4 regions of the Cytobacillus kochii genome follow, and region 3 is predicted to be linked to each of the others. Evidence: a T-box and tRNA genes for the amino acid it is inferred to sense, from the RefSeq annotation. Region 3 holds a T-box; the other regions hold tRNA genes.
What was found. A T-box is a leader RNA that pairs with one kind of tRNA and senses whether it is charged. The one in region 3 lies ahead of metG (methionine--tRNA ligase), so its partner is inferred to be a tRNA-Met.
Positions count from the first base shown of each region.

Region 1: it encodes a tRNA-Met, which carries the amino acid that the T-box ahead of metG (methionine--tRNA ligase) is inferred to sense. The anticodon was not compared.
Region 2: it encodes a tRNA-Met, which carries the amino acid that the T-box ahead of metG (methionine--tRNA ligase) is inferred to sense. The anticodon was not compared.
Region 4: it encodes a tRNA-Met, which carries the amino acid that the T-box ahead of metG (methionine--tRNA ligase) is inferred to sense. The anticodon was not compared.

Region 1 covers NZ_CP085254.1:1,425,022-1,429,193, forward strand. Annotated here, with positions in the region: rRNA gene LG276_RS07580 (23S ribosomal RNA) at 1-1,820, shown strand, start outside; rRNA gene rrf (5S ribosomal RNA) at 2,136-2,252, shown strand; tRNA gene LG276_RS07590 (tRNA-Asn) at 2,272-2,346, shown strand; tRNA gene LG276_RS07595 (tRNA-Ser) at 2,349-2,442, shown strand; tRNA gene LG276_RS07600 (tRNA-Glu) at 2,458-2,532, shown strand; tRNA gene LG276_RS07605 (tRNA-Val) at 2,537-2,612, shown strand; tRNA gene LG276_RS07610 (tRNA-Met) at 2,623-2,696, shown strand; tRNA gene LG276_RS07615 (tRNA-Asp) at 2,700-2,776, shown strand; tRNA gene LG276_RS07620 (tRNA-Phe) at 2,831-2,906, shown strand; tRNA gene LG276_RS07625 (tRNA-Thr) at 2,910-2,982, shown strand; tRNA gene LG276_RS07630 (tRNA-Tyr) at 2,994-3,077, shown strand; tRNA gene LG276_RS07635 (tRNA-Trp) at 3,081-3,154, shown strand; tRNA gene LG276_RS07640 (tRNA-His) at 3,161-3,236, shown strand; tRNA gene LG276_RS07645 (tRNA-Gln) at 3,283-3,357, shown strand; tRNA gene LG276_RS07650 (tRNA-Gly) at 3,363-3,437, shown strand; tRNA gene LG276_RS07655 (tRNA-Cys) at 3,457-3,530, shown strand; tRNA gene LG276_RS07660 (tRNA-Leu) at 3,562-3,650, shown strand; tRNA gene LG276_RS07665 (tRNA-Leu) at 3,672-3,754, shown strand; tRNA gene LG276_RS07670 (tRNA-Gly) at 3,758-3,828, shown strand.
Region 2 covers NZ_CP085254.1:3,805,353-3,809,524, reverse strand. Annotated here, with positions in the region: rRNA gene LG276_RS19550 (23S ribosomal RNA) at 1-750, shown strand, start outside; rRNA gene rrf (5S ribosomal RNA) at 1,023-1,139, shown strand; tRNA gene LG276_RS19540 (tRNA-Glu) at 1,170-1,244, shown strand; tRNA gene LG276_RS19535 (tRNA-Val) at 1,249-1,324, shown strand; tRNA gene LG276_RS19530 (tRNA-Thr) at 1,341-1,416, shown strand; tRNA gene LG276_RS19525 (tRNA-Lys) at 1,431-1,506, shown strand; tRNA gene LG276_RS19520 (tRNA-Leu) at 1,516-1,597, shown strand; tRNA gene LG276_RS19515 (tRNA-Gly) at 1,619-1,693, shown strand; tRNA gene LG276_RS19510 (tRNA-Arg) at 1,697-1,770, shown strand; tRNA gene LG276_RS19505 (tRNA-Pro) at 1,779-1,855, shown strand; tRNA gene LG276_RS19500 (tRNA-Ala) at 1,869-1,944, shown strand; tRNA gene LG276_RS19495 (tRNA-Met) at 1,972-2,045, shown strand; tRNA gene LG276_RS19490 (tRNA-Ser) at 2,062-2,154, shown strand; tRNA gene LG276_RS19485 (tRNA-Met) at 2,169-2,242, shown strand; tRNA gene LG276_RS19480 (tRNA-Asp) at 2,246-2,322, shown strand; tRNA gene LG276_RS19475 (tRNA-Phe) at 2,342-2,417, shown strand; tRNA gene LG276_RS19470 (tRNA-Tyr) at 2,431-2,514, shown strand; tRNA gene LG276_RS19465 (tRNA-Trp) at 2,518-2,591, shown strand; tRNA gene LG276_RS19460 (tRNA-His) at 2,598-2,673, shown strand; tRNA gene LG276_RS19455 (tRNA-Gln) at 2,691-2,762, shown strand; tRNA gene LG276_RS19450 (tRNA-Cys) at 2,769-2,839, shown strand; tRNA gene LG276_RS19445 (tRNA-Leu) at 2,844-2,925, shown strand; tRNA gene LG276_RS19440 (tRNA-Gly) at 2,943-3,013, shown strand; tRNA gene LG276_RS19435 (tRNA-Ile) at 3,021-3,097, shown strand; tRNA gene LG276_RS19430 (tRNA-Asn) at 3,108-3,182, shown strand; tRNA gene LG276_RS19425 (tRNA-Arg) at 3,198-3,271, shown strand; gene LG276_RS19420 (FixH family protein) at 3,572-4,172, shown strand, end outside.
Region 3 covers NZ_CP085254.1:322,890-327,061, forward strand. Annotated here, with positions in the region: gene LG276_RS01840 (cytochrome c biogenesis CcdA family protein) at 1-62, shown strand, start outside; gene LG276_RS01845 (hypothetical protein) at 87-284, shown strand; gene LG276_RS01850 (hypothetical protein) at 375-1,085, opposite strand; T-box leader at 1,982-2,258, shown strand; gene metG (methionine--tRNA ligase) at 2,338-3,978, shown strand; gene LG276_RS01860 (aminoglycoside 6-adenylyltransferase) at 4,040-4,172, shown strand, end outside.
Region 4 covers NZ_CP085254.1:3,613,839-3,618,010, forward strand. Annotated here, with positions in the region: gene glgB (1,4-alpha-glucan branching enzyme) at 1-1,379, opposite strand, end outside; tRNA gene LG276_RS18355 (tRNA-Glu) at 1,558-1,629, opposite strand; tRNA gene LG276_RS18360 (tRNA-Ser) at 1,633-1,723, opposite strand; tRNA gene LG276_RS18365 (tRNA-Asn) at 1,727-1,801, opposite strand; tRNA gene LG276_RS18370 (tRNA-Ile) at 1,812-1,888, opposite strand; tRNA gene LG276_RS18375 (tRNA-Gly) at 1,896-1,966, opposite strand; tRNA gene LG276_RS18380 (tRNA-His) at 1,969-2,044, opposite strand; tRNA gene LG276_RS18385 (tRNA-Phe) at 2,054-2,126, opposite strand; tRNA gene LG276_RS18390 (tRNA-Asp) at 2,146-2,222, opposite strand; tRNA gene LG276_RS18395 (tRNA-Met) at 2,226-2,299, opposite strand; tRNA gene LG276_RS18400 (tRNA-Ser) at 2,313-2,405, opposite strand; tRNA gene LG276_RS18405 (tRNA-Ile) at 2,412-2,488, opposite strand; tRNA gene LG276_RS18410 (tRNA-Met) at 2,502-2,578, opposite strand; tRNA gene LG276_RS18415 (tRNA-Ala) at 2,604-2,679, opposite strand; tRNA gene LG276_RS18420 (tRNA-Pro) at 2,702-2,778, opposite strand; tRNA gene LG276_RS18425 (tRNA-Arg) at 2,787-2,860, opposite strand; tRNA gene LG276_RS18430 (tRNA-Leu) at 2,876-2,964, opposite strand; tRNA gene LG276_RS18435 (tRNA-Gly) at 2,971-3,045, opposite strand; tRNA gene LG276_RS18440 (tRNA-Leu) at 3,065-3,149, opposite strand; tRNA gene LG276_RS18445 (tRNA-Lys) at 3,167-3,242, opposite strand; tRNA gene LG276_RS18450 (tRNA-Thr) at 3,257-3,332, opposite strand; tRNA gene LG276_RS18455 (tRNA-Val) at 3,349-3,424, opposite strand; rRNA gene rrf (5S ribosomal RNA) at 3,434-3,550, opposite strand; rRNA gene LG276_RS18465 (23S ribosomal RNA) at 3,824-4,172, opposite strand, start outside.

The DNA.
Region 1 (4,172 bases), 1.1 Mb from region 3:
GAAGCAGCCACCATTTAAAGAGTGCGTAATAGCTCACTGGTCGAGTGACTCCGCGCCGAAAATGTACCGGGGCTAAACGTATCACCGAAGCTGTGGATTGAACATCGTTGATGTTCAGTGGTAGGAGAGCGTTCTAAGGGCGTTGAAGCTAGACCGTAAGGACTGGTGGAGCGCTTAGAAGTGAGAATGCCGGTATGAGTAGCGAAAGATGGGTGAGAATCCCATCCACCGAATGCCTAAGGTTTCCTGAGGAAGGCTCGTCCGCTCAGGGTTAGTCGGGACCTAAGCCGAGGCTGAAAAGCGTAGGCGATGGACAACAGGTTGATATTCCTGTACCACCGTATTCTGTTTGAGTGATGGGGGGACGCAGGAGGATAGGGTAAGCGCACGATTGGATGTGCGTCTAAGCAGTTAGAGGGACCATGAGGCAAATCCCATGGTCATATACCTTGAGCTGTGATAGCGAGGGAAATTTAGTACCGAAGTTCTTGATTCCACACTGCCAAGAAAAGCCTCTAGCGAGGAATAAGGTGCCCGTACCGCAAACCGACACAGGTAGGCGAGGAGAGAATCCTAAGGTGAGCGAGAGAACTCTCGTTAAGGAACTCGGCAAAATGACCCCGTAACTTCGGGAGAAGGGGTGCTCATTAGGGTGTTAAAGCCTTGATGAGCCGCAGTGAATAGGCCCAGGCGACTGTTTAGCAAAAACACAGGTCTCTGCGAAGCCGCAAGGCGAAGTATAGGGGCTGACGCCTGCCCGGTGCTGGAAGGTTAAGAGGAGAGGTTAGCTCACGCGAAGCTTTGAATCGAAGCCCCAGTAAACGGCGGCCGTAACTATAACGGTCCTAAGGTAGCGAAATTCCTTGTCGGGTAAGTTCCGACCCGCACGAAAGGCGTAACGATCTGGGCACTGTCTCAACGAGAGACTCGGTGAAATTATAGTACCTGTGAAGATGCAGGTTACCCGCGACAGGACGGAAAGACCCCGTGGAGCTTTACTGTAGCCTGATATTGAATTTTGGTACAGCTTGTACAGGATAGGTAGGAGCCTTAGAAGCCGGAGCGCTAGCTTCGGTGGAGGCGTCGGTGGGATACTACCCTGGCTGTATTGAAATTCTAACCCACATCCCTTATCGGGATGGGAGACAGTGTCAGGTGGGCAGTTTGACTGGGGCGGTCGCCTCCTAAAGAGTAACGGAGGCGCCCAAAGGTTCCCTCAGAATGGTTGGAAATCATTCGTAGAGTGTAAAGGCACAAGGGAGCTTGACTGCGAGACCTACAAGTCGAGCAGGGACGAAAGTCGGGCTTAGTGATCCGGTGGTTCCGCATGGAAGGGCCATCGCTCAACGGATAAAAGCTACCCCGGGGATAACAGGCTTATCTCCCCCAAGAGTCCACATCGACGGGGAGGTTTGGCACCTCGATGTCGGCTCATCGCATCCTGGGGCTGTAGTCGGTCCCAAGGGTTGGGCTGTTCGCCCATTAAAGCGGTACGCGAGCTGGGTTCAGAACGTCGTGAGACAGTTCGGTCCCTATCCGTCGTGGGCGCAGGAAATTTGAGAGGAGCTGTCCTTAGTACGAGAGGACCGGGATGGACGCACCGCTGGTGTACCAGTTGTCTTGCCAAAGGCATCGCTGGGTAGCTATGTGCGGAAGGGATAAGTGCTGAAAGCATCTAAGCATGAAGCCCCCCTCGAGATGAGATTTCCCATAGCGCAAGCTAGTAAGATCCCTGAAAGATGATCAGGTTGATAGGTTAGAGGTGGAAGTGTGGCGACACATGTAGCTGACTAATACTAATCGATCGAGGACTTAACCAAAAACGAAAAGCGAAAGCGCCTTGCACAGGTGCGACAAGCATAAGAGACAGATTTGACAGGAGGTTGTTCTTTAACCTCATGAAAAATTTGACTTATGACCTCGAGCACCTAGGCGCTGTAGCTGGACAATACGAAATGCGGGCGGCTCCTAGCCGCCGCAGCTAGACAGCACTACGTAAGTAGTAGCCTACAGCACGCATTCAGGCGATTACTCAAAACAATCTTCTTCAACATTACCTAGTTTTCAGAGAATGATTTAAAATTTCTCTTGAAATTTTCATAAAAGACGTTATAATAATAAATGTCTTTAAAAAGTCCGGTGGCGATAGCGAGAAGGTCACACCCGTTCCCATACCGAACACGGAAGTTAAGCTTCTCAGCGCCGATGGTAGTTAGGGGCTGTCCCCTTGTGAGAGTAGGACGTTGCCGGGCATACATACTATTATATTATTCCGCAGTAGCTCAGTGGTAGAGCATTCGGCTGTTAACCGAACGGTCGTAGGTTCGAATCCTACCTGCGGAGCCAATGGAGAGCTGTCCGAGCTGGCCGAAGGAGCACGATTGGAAATCGTGTAGGCGGTTTATAGCCGTCTCAAGGGTTCAAATCCCTTGCTCTCCGCCATTAAACATATAAACTGGCCCCTTGGTCAAGCGGTTAAGACACCGCCCTTTCACGGCGGTAACACGGGTTCGAATCCCGTAGGGGTCACCATTTTGGAGGATTAGCTCAGCTGGGAGAGCATCTGCCTTACAAGCAGAGGGTCGGCGGTTCGATCCCGTCATCCTCCACCATTCATATTATCGCGGGGTGGAGCAGTCCGGTAGCTCGTCGGGCTCATAACCCGAAGGTCGCAGGTTCAAATCCTGCCCCCGCAATTTGGTCCGGTAGTTCAGTTGGTTAGAATGCCTGCCTGTCACGCAGGAGGTCGCGGGTTCGAGTCCCGTCCGGACCGCCACTACATAAATTCACACAAATGTATTAAAAACATATTGTAAAACGTATAAGTTTTGGCTCAGTAGCTCAGTCGGTAGAGCAAAGGACTGAAAATCCTTGTGTCGGCGGTTCGATTCCGTCCTGAGCCACCATTTGCCGGCCTAGCTCAATTGGTAGAGCAACTGACTTGTAATCAGTAGGTTGGGGGTTCAAGTCCTCTGGCCGGCATCGTTTTTCATGGAGGGGTAGCGAAGTGGCTAAACGCGGCGGACTGTAAATCCGCTCCTTCGGGTTCGGCAGTTCGAATCTGCCCCCCTCCACCATCTAGGGGTATAGTTTAATGGTAAAACGAAGGTCTCCAAAACCTTTGATGTGGGTTCGATTCCTACTACCCCTGCCAATTATGGCGGTTGTGGCGAAGTGGTTAACGCATCGGATTGTGGTTCCGACATTCGTGGGTTCGATTCCCATCAGCCGCCCCATTATTTTAAATTCACTTTTTTTGCTTTCATGCATAGAATATACAAATGGGCTATAGCCAAGTGGTAAGGCAACGGATTTTGATTCCGTCATTCGCAGGTTCGAACCCTGCTAGCCCAGCCAGATTTGCGGAAGTAGTTCAGTGGTAGAACATCACCTTGCCAAGGTGAGGGTCGCGGGTTCGAATCCCGTCTTCCGCTCCAAATATTCATTTATATTGATGGCGGCATAGCCAAGTGGTAAGGCAGAGGTCTGCAAAACCTTCACCACCGGTTCAAATCCGGTTGCCGCCTCCAATACATATTCATTAGTTTTTATACACCTCATGCCGGGGTGGCGGAACTGGCAGACGCACAGGACTTAAAATCCTGCGGTAGGTGACTACCGTACCGGTTCGATTCCGGTCCTCGGCACCATAATTAAATAAAAGAATATTTGCCGGTGTGGCGGAATTGGCAGACGCGCACGACTCAAAATCGTGTTCCATCACGGAGTGTCGGTTCGACCCCGACCACCGGTATTTGCGGGTGTAGTTTAGTGGTAAAACCTCAGCCTTCCAAGCTGATGATGAGGGTTCGATTCCCTTCACCCGCTTATATGGAAGTTAAGGACTGTAGACAATCTCTATTTATTAGTAGATTGCCTACAGTCTTTTTTTAGTAGAAATGACTAGTTATGGTGTTTTTTACTAAACTTAAAGAAGTGTATAATGACTTAAAGTGAAGAAATGGATGAAAGGCTCCAGTAACGTGAAATGCATTCTCCTTAAAAAAATATATGTAGAATACAGGTTGGTTAACAAGAAATATGCTGGAAATGAAAACTTTTCGGATTGATGGTTGACAGGATAGCTTTTATTAGATAAAATTTTCTTTGAAGTTGATAATCATTATCAATGACGTGATGATGATCTAAAATGTTCGGATGGAGTGAATGAC
Region 2 (4,172 bases), 1.1 Mb from region 3:
TTCGGTGGAGGCGTCGGTGGGATACTACCCTGGCTGTATTGAAATTCTAACCCACATCCCTTATCGGGATGGGAGACAGTGTCAGGTGGGCAGTTTGACTGGGGCGGTCGCCTCCTAAAGAGTAACGGAGGCGCCCAAAGGTTCCCTCAGAATGGTTGGAAATCATTCGTAGAGTGTAAAGGCACAAGGGAGCTTGACTGCGAGACCTACAAGTCGAGCAGGGACGAAAGTCGGGCTTAGTGATCCGGTGGTTCCGCATGGAAGGGCCATCGCTCAACGGATAAAAGCTACCCCGGGGATAACAGGCTTATCTCCCCCAAGAGTCCACATCGACGGGGAGGTTTGGCACCTCGATGTCGGCTCATCGCATCCTGGGGCTGTAGTCGGTCCCAAGGGTTGGGCTGTTCGCCCATTAAAGCGGTACGCGAGCTGGGTTCAGAACGTCGTGAGACAGTTCGGTCCCTATCCGTCGTGGGCGCAGGAAATTTGAGAGGAGCTGTCCTTAGTACGAGAGGACCGGGATGGACGCACCGCTGGTGTACCAGTTGTCTTGCCAAAGGCATCGCTGGGTAGCTATGTGCGGAAGGGATAAGTGCTGAAAGCATCTAAGCATGAAGCCCCCCTCGAGATGAGATTTCCCATAGCGTAAGCTAGTAAGATCCCTGAAAGATGATCAGGTTGATAGGTTAGAGGTGGAAGTGTGGCGACACATGCAGCTGACTAATACTAATCGATCGAGGACTTAACCAAAACGAAAAGCGAAAGCGCCTTGCACAGGTGCGACAAGCATAAGACGGATTTGACAGGAGGTTGTTCTTTAACCTCATGACAAATTTGACTTATGACCTCGAGCACCTAGGCGCTGTAGCTGGACAATTCGAAATGCGGGCGGCTACTAGGCGCCGCAGCTGGACAGCACTACGTAAGTAGTATCCTACAGCACGCATTCAGGCGATTACTCAATAAATATCTTCTTCAACATTACCTAGTTTTGAGGGAACGATTCCCTTACAATTTCATAGTCCGGTGGCGATAGCGAGAAGGTCACACCCGTTCCCATACCGAACACGGAAGTTAAGCTTCTCAGCGCCGATGGTAGTTAGGGGCTGTCCCCTTGTGAGAGTAGGACGCTGCCGGGCAAACTACCCCATTTTTTGGGGTTATTTTTTGGCCCCTTGGTCAAGCGGTTAAGACACCGCCCTTTCACGGCGGTAACACGGGTTCGAATCCCGTAGGGGTCACCATTTTGGAGGATTAGCTCAGCTGGGAGAGCATCTGCCTTACAAGCAGAGGGTCGGCGGTTCGATCCCGTCATCCTCCACCATTTTTTTTGTATATTTGCCGGCCTAGCTCAATTGGTAGAGCAACTGACTTGTAATCAGTAGGTTGGGGGTTCAAGTCCTCTGGCCGGCACCACTCGTGCTTTGTACGAGCCATTAGCTCAGTTGGTAGAGCATCTGACTTTTAATCAGAGGGTCGAAGGTTCGAGTCCTTCATGGCTCACCATTTAAATTTGCGGGTGTGGCGGAATTGGCAGACGCACCAGACTTAGGATCTGGCGCCGCAAGGCGTGGGGGTTCGACTCCCTTCACCCGCATTAGTTTTATAATGAATAGTTGCGGAAGTAGTTCAGTGGTAGAACATCACCTTGCCAAGGTGAGGGTCGCGGGTTCGAATCCCGTCTTCCGCTCCAGATGCGCCCGTAGCTCAATTGGATAGAGCGTTTGACTACGGATCAAAAGGTTAGGGGTTCGACTCCTCTCGGGCGCGTTTTATTTCGGGAAGTAGCTCAGCTTGGTAGAGCACTTGGTTTGGGACCAAGGGGTCGCAGGTTCGAATCCTGTCTTCCCGACCACGAATACTTTTTAGGGGCCTTAGCTCAGCTGGGAGAGCGCCTGCTTTGCACGCAGGAGGTCAGCGGTTCGATCCCGCTAGGCTCCACCAATTTAATTTTTATAAAATATATTTTATGGCGGTGTAGCTCAGCTGGCTAGAGCGTACGGTTCATACCCGTGAGGTCGGGGGTTCGATCCCCTCCGCCGCTATTGCTTTTTTATTAATGGAGGAATACCCAAGTCTGGCTGAAGGGATCGGTCTTGAAAACCGACAGGGGTGTTAAAGCCCGCGGGGGTTCGAATCCCTCTTCCTCCGCCATTAATATTTATTATCGCGGGGTGGAGCAGTCCGGTAGCTCGTCGGGCTCATAACCCGAAGGTCGCAGGTTCAAATCCTGCCCCCGCAATCTGGTCCGGTAGTTCAGTTGGTTAGAATGCCTGCCTGTCACGCAGGAGGTCGCGGGTTCGAGTCCCGTCCGGACCGCCATTTACATATTTATTATTTTGGCTCAGTAGCTCAGTCGGTAGAGCAAAGGACTGAAAATCCTTGTGTCGGCGGTTCGATTCCGTCCTGAGCCACCATTTATTCTTTTTTGGAGGGGTAGCGAAGTGGCTAAACGCGGCGGACTGTAAATCCGCTCCTTCGGGTTCGGCAGTTCGAATCTGCCCCCCTCCACCATCTAGGGGTATAGTTTAATGGTAAAACGAAGGTCTCCAAAACCTTTGATGTGGGTTCAATTCCTACTACCCCTGCCAATAATGGCGATTGTGGCGAAGTGGTTAACGCATCGGATTGTGGTTCCGACATTCGTGGGTTCGATTCCCATCAGTCGCCCCATTTTTCAATTTACTTATTGGGCTATAGCCAAGTGGTAAGGCAACGGATTTTGATTCCGTCATTCGCAGGTTCGAACCCTGCTAGCCCAGTTTTATGGCAGCATAGCCAAGTGGTAAGGCAGAGGTCTGCAAAACCTTTATCCCCGGTTCAAATCCGGGTGTTGCCTTTATGCCGGTGTGGCGGAATTGGCAGACGCGCACGACTCAAAATCGTGTTCCTTCGGGAGTGTCGGTTCGACCCCGACCACCGGTATGTTGAAGTTCTTAAATGCGGGTGTAGTTTAGTGGTAAAACCTCAGCCTTCCAAGCTGATGATGAGGGTTCGATTCCCTTCACCCGCTTAAATAGGGGCCTATAGCTCAGCTGGTTAGAGCGCACGCCTGATAAGCGTGAGGTCGATGGTTCGAGTCCATTTAGGCCCACCATTTATATTATTCCGCAGTAGCTCAGTGGTAGAGCATTCGGCTGTTAACCGAACGGTCGTAGGTTCGAATCCTACCTGCGGAGCCATACATATTTTAGTTTGCGCCTTTAGCTCAGCTGGATAGAGCAACAGCCTTCTAAGCTGTGGGTCAGAGGTTCGAATCCTCTAAGGCGCGTCAAAGCTCTTAAATCTTCTATAAGGTTTATGAGCTTTTTTTGTATGATTAATTTTAAATTAAGCTTCTAGGCATCTAGTTGAAAGCTTTGTAGAAAAGTAAAAAAAAGCTTCCATAAATGGAAGCCAAAAAGGGGGATTTACACTTGTAATAGAAGTTTCTCCTAATAAATCTTTTTATATACCTATATTTTCTTTATTTTACATATTTCTCTCATTAACAAATTATTTCACTTTTCTAACACATATTATTAGTAAAATAGATGAGAAAGATTAGATGTTTAAGAAAGAGGGGCTTTTTATGAAGAAGTGGATATCAACGTTTTCTGTAATCATGATTATTTTTCTTGCTGCTTGTGGAAATGCGGGGAATGATGCAAACTCTAGTGGTGGCGAAGGATCAGTTCCTGCTGCAATCGATGCCAGTATCTCGATACCAAGTCAGATTAAAAGGAACGAAGAAGTACGCTTAGAAGTTACTGTTACTCAGGGAGACGAGTCTGTGGAAGATGCAGATGAAGTAAAATTTGAATTGTGGGAAGATGGGAAAAAGGATAATAGTGAATTAATAGAAGCAGAACACGAGAATGATGGAAAGTATGTTGCATCCTATACATTTGAAAAAGATGCTATCTATCATATTCAGTCACATGTCACCGCAAGAAGTATGCACACTATGCCTAAAGTTAAAGTGGCGGTAGGCAGTGCTGAAATAGATAGCGAAGAAGAAAATCAAGGCCATAGCACACATGAGCATGATGGAAATGTAGCGATACATATAAGTCCTACTGCTGATATTAAGACGAATGAGGAAACTCCATTTGATATTCATATTACGAAAGAAGAACAAGGACTTGAAGAGGCTAATGTGAGGTTAGAAATCGTTCAAACGATTGATGAAC
Region 3 (4,172 bases):
TCAACATTTGGGGAGCGAAGGCGGAATTCTTTTTGAAAGGGTTGTGGGGGGATGGTTACTAGCTAGCACAAAGGGGGGACAATTAGTTGAATCAGTTTAATATAAAGTGGCAAAATCCAATCATCCGTCTGTATATTTTAGGCATGATACCTTTAATCGTGCTGTCTATCATATTATTTAGTGCTTTACCGAGTGAATTGTATTGGATCCCAAACGGTTTATTAATGATTGGTACAATCGTTATGATTCTTACTAGTGCTATACTTTACAGAAAAAGTAACTAGGAAGAGCTGAGTACAACTCCATAAAAAAGACATGAACAAAAGTTTCTGGGAATTTGCTCATGTCATTTAAATTGGGTTATCTCGTTTTATTTACCAATTAAAGACGGTTTTAAGAGTAAAGAGAATCAATGAGTACAAAAGGGAAGCCAATAAGAAAGTGGGCAGATGGGCATAGTCTTCCTCCGGTAACTCTTTACTGATGACATTAAAGATCATTGCGCCTGAACTGAAAGCGATGATGGAGTGGACGAATAACCCTGAAGTAGGGCCCATTGATCCGGCAAGTGCCCCTATAAGCGTAGCTATCGCAAATAGAAAGCGTCCGTACTGATGGTGAACATCTTCGTTACCTTTTCCAATATGATAGGATATGCCGATAAAGTGAAGACCGATGGCTAATCCATAAAATAAAGCTTCACCAGAGTGAACATCAGATGAGAATACAATATAAGAAACCATAAATGTATAGATAGCGAAAAAAGTTGCTTGCACAAAATAGGCGGCGTTTTGGTTCATTTTTTGCGCTTTTGTAGATTTTGCGAATTTATACACACTATAGTAAACAATTAATCCAATCAACCCCAAGAAGTATAGTTCGGAATCGATCGCTAGTGTGCCACCTAACTTGTCTTGTTCTTCATGCATGGAAGGGAGAATATATACAAATACATAAGCGATCGCGACACCGCCGGATAGCGACAGTATTTTTTGTTCTCTCATTGGTAGCCACTTAACAATCTTTAGTGCAAAAAGCTGGATGAATATAAGAATAACGCCAATGATGATGGATTCAATGGTCATGGTGATTCCCCTCCTATTTCTTTACCCTTCTATATACCCGAAAATCATAAATGAGTCATCCTCCGCCAATTTTTATTTGCCTGGTTATTTAACCTGACGAGACGAGATAAAAGGCCAATAGTAGTAATAAGTAAGCTATGAGAGGGAAAAGAATAATCCATGGTGAGTGGTAGATGAAGCCGCGTGCCTGCCCAATGAGCCCAGGCCTTTCATTGGTAATCGAGAGATAAATCGTCGGCAAATATTGTTTTTCCGTGCCACCGAGAAATAGATAAAGACCCGTGATTGGGCCGAAATACACAACCAGCAATTGTAAAAGTAAAACAAGGAAGTATTAGCGAGTCATTCAGTCAGAAAACCCGACATGAAAGCCGAGCAAAAAGCATTAGCAAGTCATTCAGTCAGAGCAAAAAGCATTAGCGAGTCATTCAGACAGTAAATCCGTCACGAAGGCCGAGCAAAAAGCATTAGCGAGTCATTCAGACAGAAAATCCGTCACGAAAGCCGAGCAAAAAGCATTAGCAAGTCATTCAACTAGAAAATCCCCCACGAGAGCCGAGCAAAAAGCATTAGCAAGTCATTCAACTAGAAAATCCCCCACGAGAGCCGAGCAAAAAGCATTAGCAAGTCATTCAGACAGTAAATCCGTCACGAAAGCCGAGCAAAAAGCATTAGCGAGTCATTCAGTCAGAAAACCCGTCACGAAAGCGGAGCAAAAAGCATTAGCAAGTCATTCAACTAGAAAATCGTCCGCGAAAGCCGAGCAAATAGCATTATTAGCAAGTCATTCAGTTAGAAATTCCGTCACTAAGCCCGAGCAAAACACATTTGCCTTTCACTTCTCCCATTGACTTTCAAAACCCAGTTGATTAAAATTACCCTTATATATTTTTACTTCAAAAGCAATGAAGAGAAAAAGTAGAATGTGTCGTTTTTTAAGCAGAGAGCTTCGGTAGCTGAGAAGAAGCAAAAAGCAATCATTCGAAAAATGGTCTCTGAGCTGTGTACTGAACATACTTGTTTATTAGTATAAGTAGGCTACGCCGAGTTTTGGCACTCGTTATCAATGTCACAGTATAAAGGCCGATTGGGACTGGCGTACTTGATGAGGCAAGTAGGGTAACCTATTTGTAAAATAAGGTGGTAACGCGTGGTGTAAACCTCGCCCTTAGCTAGCAATAGCTATGGGGCGAGGTTTTTTGTTTGCAGTCGTGTCTCAATCAATCAGGCTAAAATTTAGGGGGAATAGAAGATGAGTATTTTTATTGGTGGGGCGTGGGCTTATGCAAATGGATCTTTGCATCTCGGTCATGTTTCAAGTTTGCTACCTGGAGACATTTTGGCAAGATATTATCGTTTAAAAGGAGAAAAAGTGCTATATGCTTCAGGCAGTGATTGTAATGGTACACCGATTACTGTGAAAGCAAGACAGGCGGGGGTAGAGCCGCAGGCGATAGCAGATCACTATCACCGGGAGTTTGTTGATTGCTTTACACAATTAGGTTTTTCTTATGATATTTATACAAGAACAGATACAGCTCATCACCATCATGGAGTACAAGAAATATTTTTAGCGCTTTTAGAAAAAGGCTTGATCTACAAGCGAAAGGTAGAGCAAACCTATTGTGAGCACTGTCAGCAGTTCTTGCCAGACCGCTATGTGGAAGGATTATGTCCAGTTTGCAATGAACCTGCCAGAGGTGATCAATGTGATCATTGTGCAACCATCTTAGAGCCCCTTGAACTTCATGAACGCAGCTGTAAAATTTGTGGTCACACACCTACGACAAGGGAGACAGAACATTTTTATTTTGCACTAAGTGACTTACAAGCTGATTTGGAGAAATATACACAACGGGCTGAAGTGCAACATTTATGGAGAGAGAATGCATTGCATTTAACGAAGAGGTATTTAGGTGAAGGCTTGCACGACAGAGCCATTTCTCGAGATTTACCAATCGGTGTCAGTGTCCCTGTTTCTGGTTATGAAGAGAAAAAGGTGTATGTATGGATTGAGGCGGTTTCAGGCTATTATTCGGCAAGTAAAAAGTGGGCCGAAGAAAACAATCAGGATGATCATCTTTTTTGGTCAAGTGAAACAACCTCGTATTATGTGCACGGAAAAGATAATATCCCGTTCCACACGGTCATTTGGCCCGCCATTTTACAAGGAATAGGAATTGCGGCATTGCCGACAAGGGTGATTTCCAACGAATATGTTACTTTAGAAAAAAAGAAGTTATCGACGAGTAAAAATTGGGCTGTTTGGGTGCCTGATTTCTTAGAAAGATATGAACCAGATTCGATTCGCTACTTTCTTACGATTAATGCACCGGAGAATCGCGATGCCGATTTTTCTTGGAAAGAGTTTATCTATAGCCATAATAGCGAATTGCTCGGTGCATATGGGAATTTTGTGAATCGTACGTTGAAATTTATTGAAAAATCATTTGCCGGTGTCATTACAACGTCGGATATTGATGAGAAGATAAAAGGAGAAATAAACTGCTTATATCATGAAGTTGGAAACCTCATTGAACAAGGAAGCATGAAGCAAGCCCTAGAAAATATATTCGCCTATGTGCGAAAATCTAATAAATATTTTGATGAGCAAAAGCCATGGCAACAATGGCATGAGGATCAAGGGACTTGTGAAAAAACGTTAGCTAATTGTGTTTATCTTCTTGCCAACCTCGCGCAATTACTTTCTCCTTTTTTACCGTTTTCAAGTGAAAAGGTATTTGAATTACTCAATGTCCAAGAGCGGAGATGGCAAGAGGTTGTTTTGAATGGTGTGACACTCACTGCACCAGTTGAACCATTGTTTGCGCGCATTGATGTAGAGAACATTGAAAAAGAATTAGCGAGATTACAAGCACAATCACTTGCCTAATAATCGCCGGAAGCAGGACTTTTCTTAGTAAACAAAGAACCAATACTTGGGTGGTGAAGTGATGAGGTCTGAAACAGAAATGATGGCGACGATTATAGACTTTGCAAAAAACGAAGAAAGGATTTTTGCCGTCTATATGAACGGTTCCAGAACAAATATAAATGTCCCAAGAGACCAGTTTCAAGATTATGATA
Region 4 (4,172 bases), 1.3 Mb from region 3:
AATAACAGCTTTTTACCTGGATGTGTCATCATAAAACCTAAGAGCAAACGATATTGGGCAAATTTTTGCCAATAATCTCCTGGCATCTTGTCTAGCAGGGATTTCTTCCCATGGACAACCTCATCATGTGATAACGGTAAGAGAAAATTTTCGGAGTATGCATACATTAAAGAAAAAGTCATTTTATTATGGTGGTATTGTCGTTCATGTGGGGCTTTCTCCATATAAGATAATACATCATTCATCCACCCCATATTCCATTTATAACTGAAACCTAATCCGCCATAGTGAACAGGAGCCGTTACTTGGGGCCAATCAGTAGAATCCTCTGCCATCATCAAGATAGAGGGATCATAAGCAAACACAGCTTTATTTAATTTCTGTAAAAATTGAATACCAAATGGATTTTCCCTCTTCTCGTTATTAGGCCAAAAAATAATATTTGATACTGCATCAATTCTAAATCCATCGACATGGTATTTTTCCATCCAAAAAATAGCATTGGATATGAGGAAACTATGAACCTCTGTTTTACTTAAATTAAAATTAGCTGTACCCCAAACAAAATTTTCCCTATCAGCTTCTGTTTCGTATTCATAAACATATTCACCATCTAAACAATATAGCCCATGTTGATCTTTACAGAAATGTCCTGGTACCCAATCTAAAATAACACCAATATTATTTTGATGGCATTGATCGATAAAAAACATTAAATCTTTTGGTTCACCATATCTACTCGTAGCCGAATAATAGCCTGTTCCTTGATACCCCCATGAACGATCATAAGGGTGTTCAATTATAGGCATCAATTCAATATGTGTAAAACCATGCTCCTTTACGTAAGGAATGATTTCTTCTGCTAGTTCACTGTATGTCAATAAAAGGCCATTCCTCTTTTTCCATGTACCTAGATGCATCTCATATATCATCATAGGTTCTGAAAATGCTTTCCTTTGTTGTTTTTCCTTTTGCCAGCCTTGGTCCTTCCATTTGTAATCTTCTAAAGAATAGACAATCGAAGCAGTTCTGGGTCGTAATTCTGAACAAAAAGCAAAAGGATCAGCCTTTAAAAAAGTTTGTTCATCCTTGTTCTTAATTGCATATTTATAAATTTCTCCTGTTAAATCTCCATCTAGCTGAATTGTCCATATCCCCTCATTATTTACTTTTTCCAATGAAAAACCTTCGCCATTCCAATGATTAAAAGAGCCAACTAATGATATTGAGTAGGCATGTGGAGCATAGATAGTAAAGCAAGTAACCCAATTATCTCCTTCTTTATGACGGTGTGATCCAAACAGTTCGTATGCCTTAAATAAGCTTCCTTCATGAAACAAGTGCATTTCGAATTCAGTGGGGTATGCAGTTGTATTCATTCTAATTCATTCCACTCCTTGTATTACATTACTCTTTCTTAATTAATTCGTCTTAAGTATAAAAATCCCTTGTTAATTTTCAAATTATTTCGACATCTAATGACAGATAATATAACATCCAAAAGTGTTAGCCACATAAAAAAGAAGCTGTCAACATAAGTTGACAGCTTCTTTTTTATGACCCCTACGGGATTCGAACCCGTGTTACCGCCGTGAAAGGGCGGTGTCTTAACCGCTTGACCAAGGGGCCAACTGGCGGAGAAGGAGGGATTTGAACCCTCGCGCCGGTTGCCCGACCTACACCCTTAGCAGGGGCGCCTCTTCAGCCACTTGAGTACTTCTCCATATGGCTCCGCAGGTAGGATTCGAACCTACGACCGTTCGGTTAACAGCCGAATGCTCTACCACTGAGCTACTGCGGAATAATATAAATGGTGGGCCTAAATGGACTCGAACCATCGACCTCACGCTTATCAGGCGTGCGCTCTAACCAGCTGAGCTATAGGCCCCTATTTAAGCGGGTGAAGGGAATCGAACCCTCATCATCAGCTTGGAAGGCTGAGGTTTTACCACTAAACTACACCCGCAATGGGGCGGCTGATGGGAATCGAACCCACGAATGTCGGAACCACAATCCGATGCGTTAACCACTTCGCCACAACCGCCATAAAAGATGGCTCAGGACGGAATCGAACCGCCGACACAAGGATTTTCAGTCCTTTGCTCTACCGACTGAGCTACTGAGCCAAAATAATAAATATGTAAATGGCGGTCCGGACGGGACTCGAACCCGCGACCTCCTGCGTGACAGGCAGGCATTCTAACCAACTGAACTACCGGACCAGATTGCGGGGGCAGGATTTGAACCTGCGACCTTCGGGTTATGAGCCCGACGAGCTACCGGACTGCTCCACCCCGCGATAATAATATGAATGGCGGAGGAAGAGGGATTCGAACCCCCGCGGGCTTTAACACCCCTGTCGGTTTTCAAGACCGATCCCTTCAGCCAGACTTGGGTATTCCTCCGAATAATGGTGGACCTTGTAGGACTCGAACCTACGACCGGACGGTTATGAGCCGTCTGCTCTAACCAGCTGAGCTAAAGGTCCATCATTCTATCTATGGTAGCGGCGGAGGGGATCGAACCCCCGACCTCACGGGTATGAACCGTACGCTCTAGCCAGCTGAGCTACACCGCCATAGAATATATTGTATAAAATTAATTGGTGGAGCCTAGCGGGATCGAACCGCTGACCTCCTGCGTGCAAAGCAGGCGCTCTCCCAGCTGAGCTAAGGCCCCTAAAATAAATATGTATATCTAGTGGTCGGGAAGACAGGATTCGAACCTGCGACCCCTTGGTCCCAAACCAAGTGCTCTACCAAGCTGAGCTACTTCCCGAAACATAACGCGCCCGAGAGGAGTCGAACCCCTAACCTTTTGATCCGTAGTCAAACGCTCTATCCAATTGAGCTACGGGCGCTTAATTTTAAAAGAATGGTGCCGAGGACCGGAATCGAACCGGTACGGTAGTCACCTACCGCAGGATTTTAAGTCCTGTGCGTCTGCCAGTTCCGCCACCCCGGCACATATTGGAGCGGAAGACGGGATTCGAACCCGCGACCCTCACCTTGGCAAGGTGATGTTCTACCACTGAACTACTTCCGCAAATATTTAAAATGAAAAATGGTGCGGGTGAAGGGAGTCGAACCCCCACGCCTTGCGGCGCCAGATCCTAAGTCTGGTGCGTCTGCCAATTCCGCCACACCCGCATATTAAGATGATCAAATGGTGAGCCATGAAGGACTCGAACCTTCGACCCTCTGATTAAAAGTCAGATGCTCTACCAACTGAGCTAATGGCTCGTACAAAGCACGAGTGGTGCCGGCCAGAGGACTTGAACCCCCAACCTACTGATTACAAGTCAGTTGCTCTACCAATTGAGCTAGGCCGGCAAATACACACAAAAAATGGTGGAGGATGACGGGATCGAACCGCCGACCCTCTGCTTGTAAGGCAGATGCTCTCCCAGCTGAGCTAATCCTCCAATATGTATGCCCGGCAACGTCCTACTCTCACAAGGGGACAGCCCCTAACTACCATCGGCGCTGAGAAGCTTAACTTCCGTGTTCGGTATGGGAACGGGTGTGACCTTCTCGCTATCGCCACCGGACTTTTTAAAGACATTTATTATTATAACGTCTTTTATGAAAATTTCAAGAGAAATTTTAAATCATTCTCTGAAAACTAGGTAATGTTGAAGAAGATATTTATTGAGTAATCGCCTGAATGCGTGCTGTAGGCTACTACTTACGTAGTGCTGTCCAGCTGCGGCGCCTAGGTGCTCGAGGTCATAAGTCAAATTTGTCATGAGGTTAAAGAACAACCTCCTGTCAAATCCGTCTTATGCTTGTCGCACCTGTGCAAGGCGCCTCCGCATTTCGAATTGGTTAAGTCCTCGATCGATTAGTATTAGTCAGCTGCATGTGTCGCCACACTTCCACCTCTAACCTATCAACCTGATCATCTTTCAGGGATCTTACTAGCTTGCGCTATGGGAAATCTCATCTCGAGGGGGGCTTCATGCTTAGATGCTTTCAGCACTTATCCCTTCCGCACATAGCTACCCAGCGATGCCTTTGGCAAGACAACTGGTACACCAGCGGTGCGTCCATCCCGGTCCTCTCGTACTAAGGACAGCTCCTCTCAAATTTCCTGCGCCCACGACGGATAGGGACCGAACTGTCTCACGACGTTCTGAACCCAGCTCGCGTACCGCTTTAATGGGCGAACAG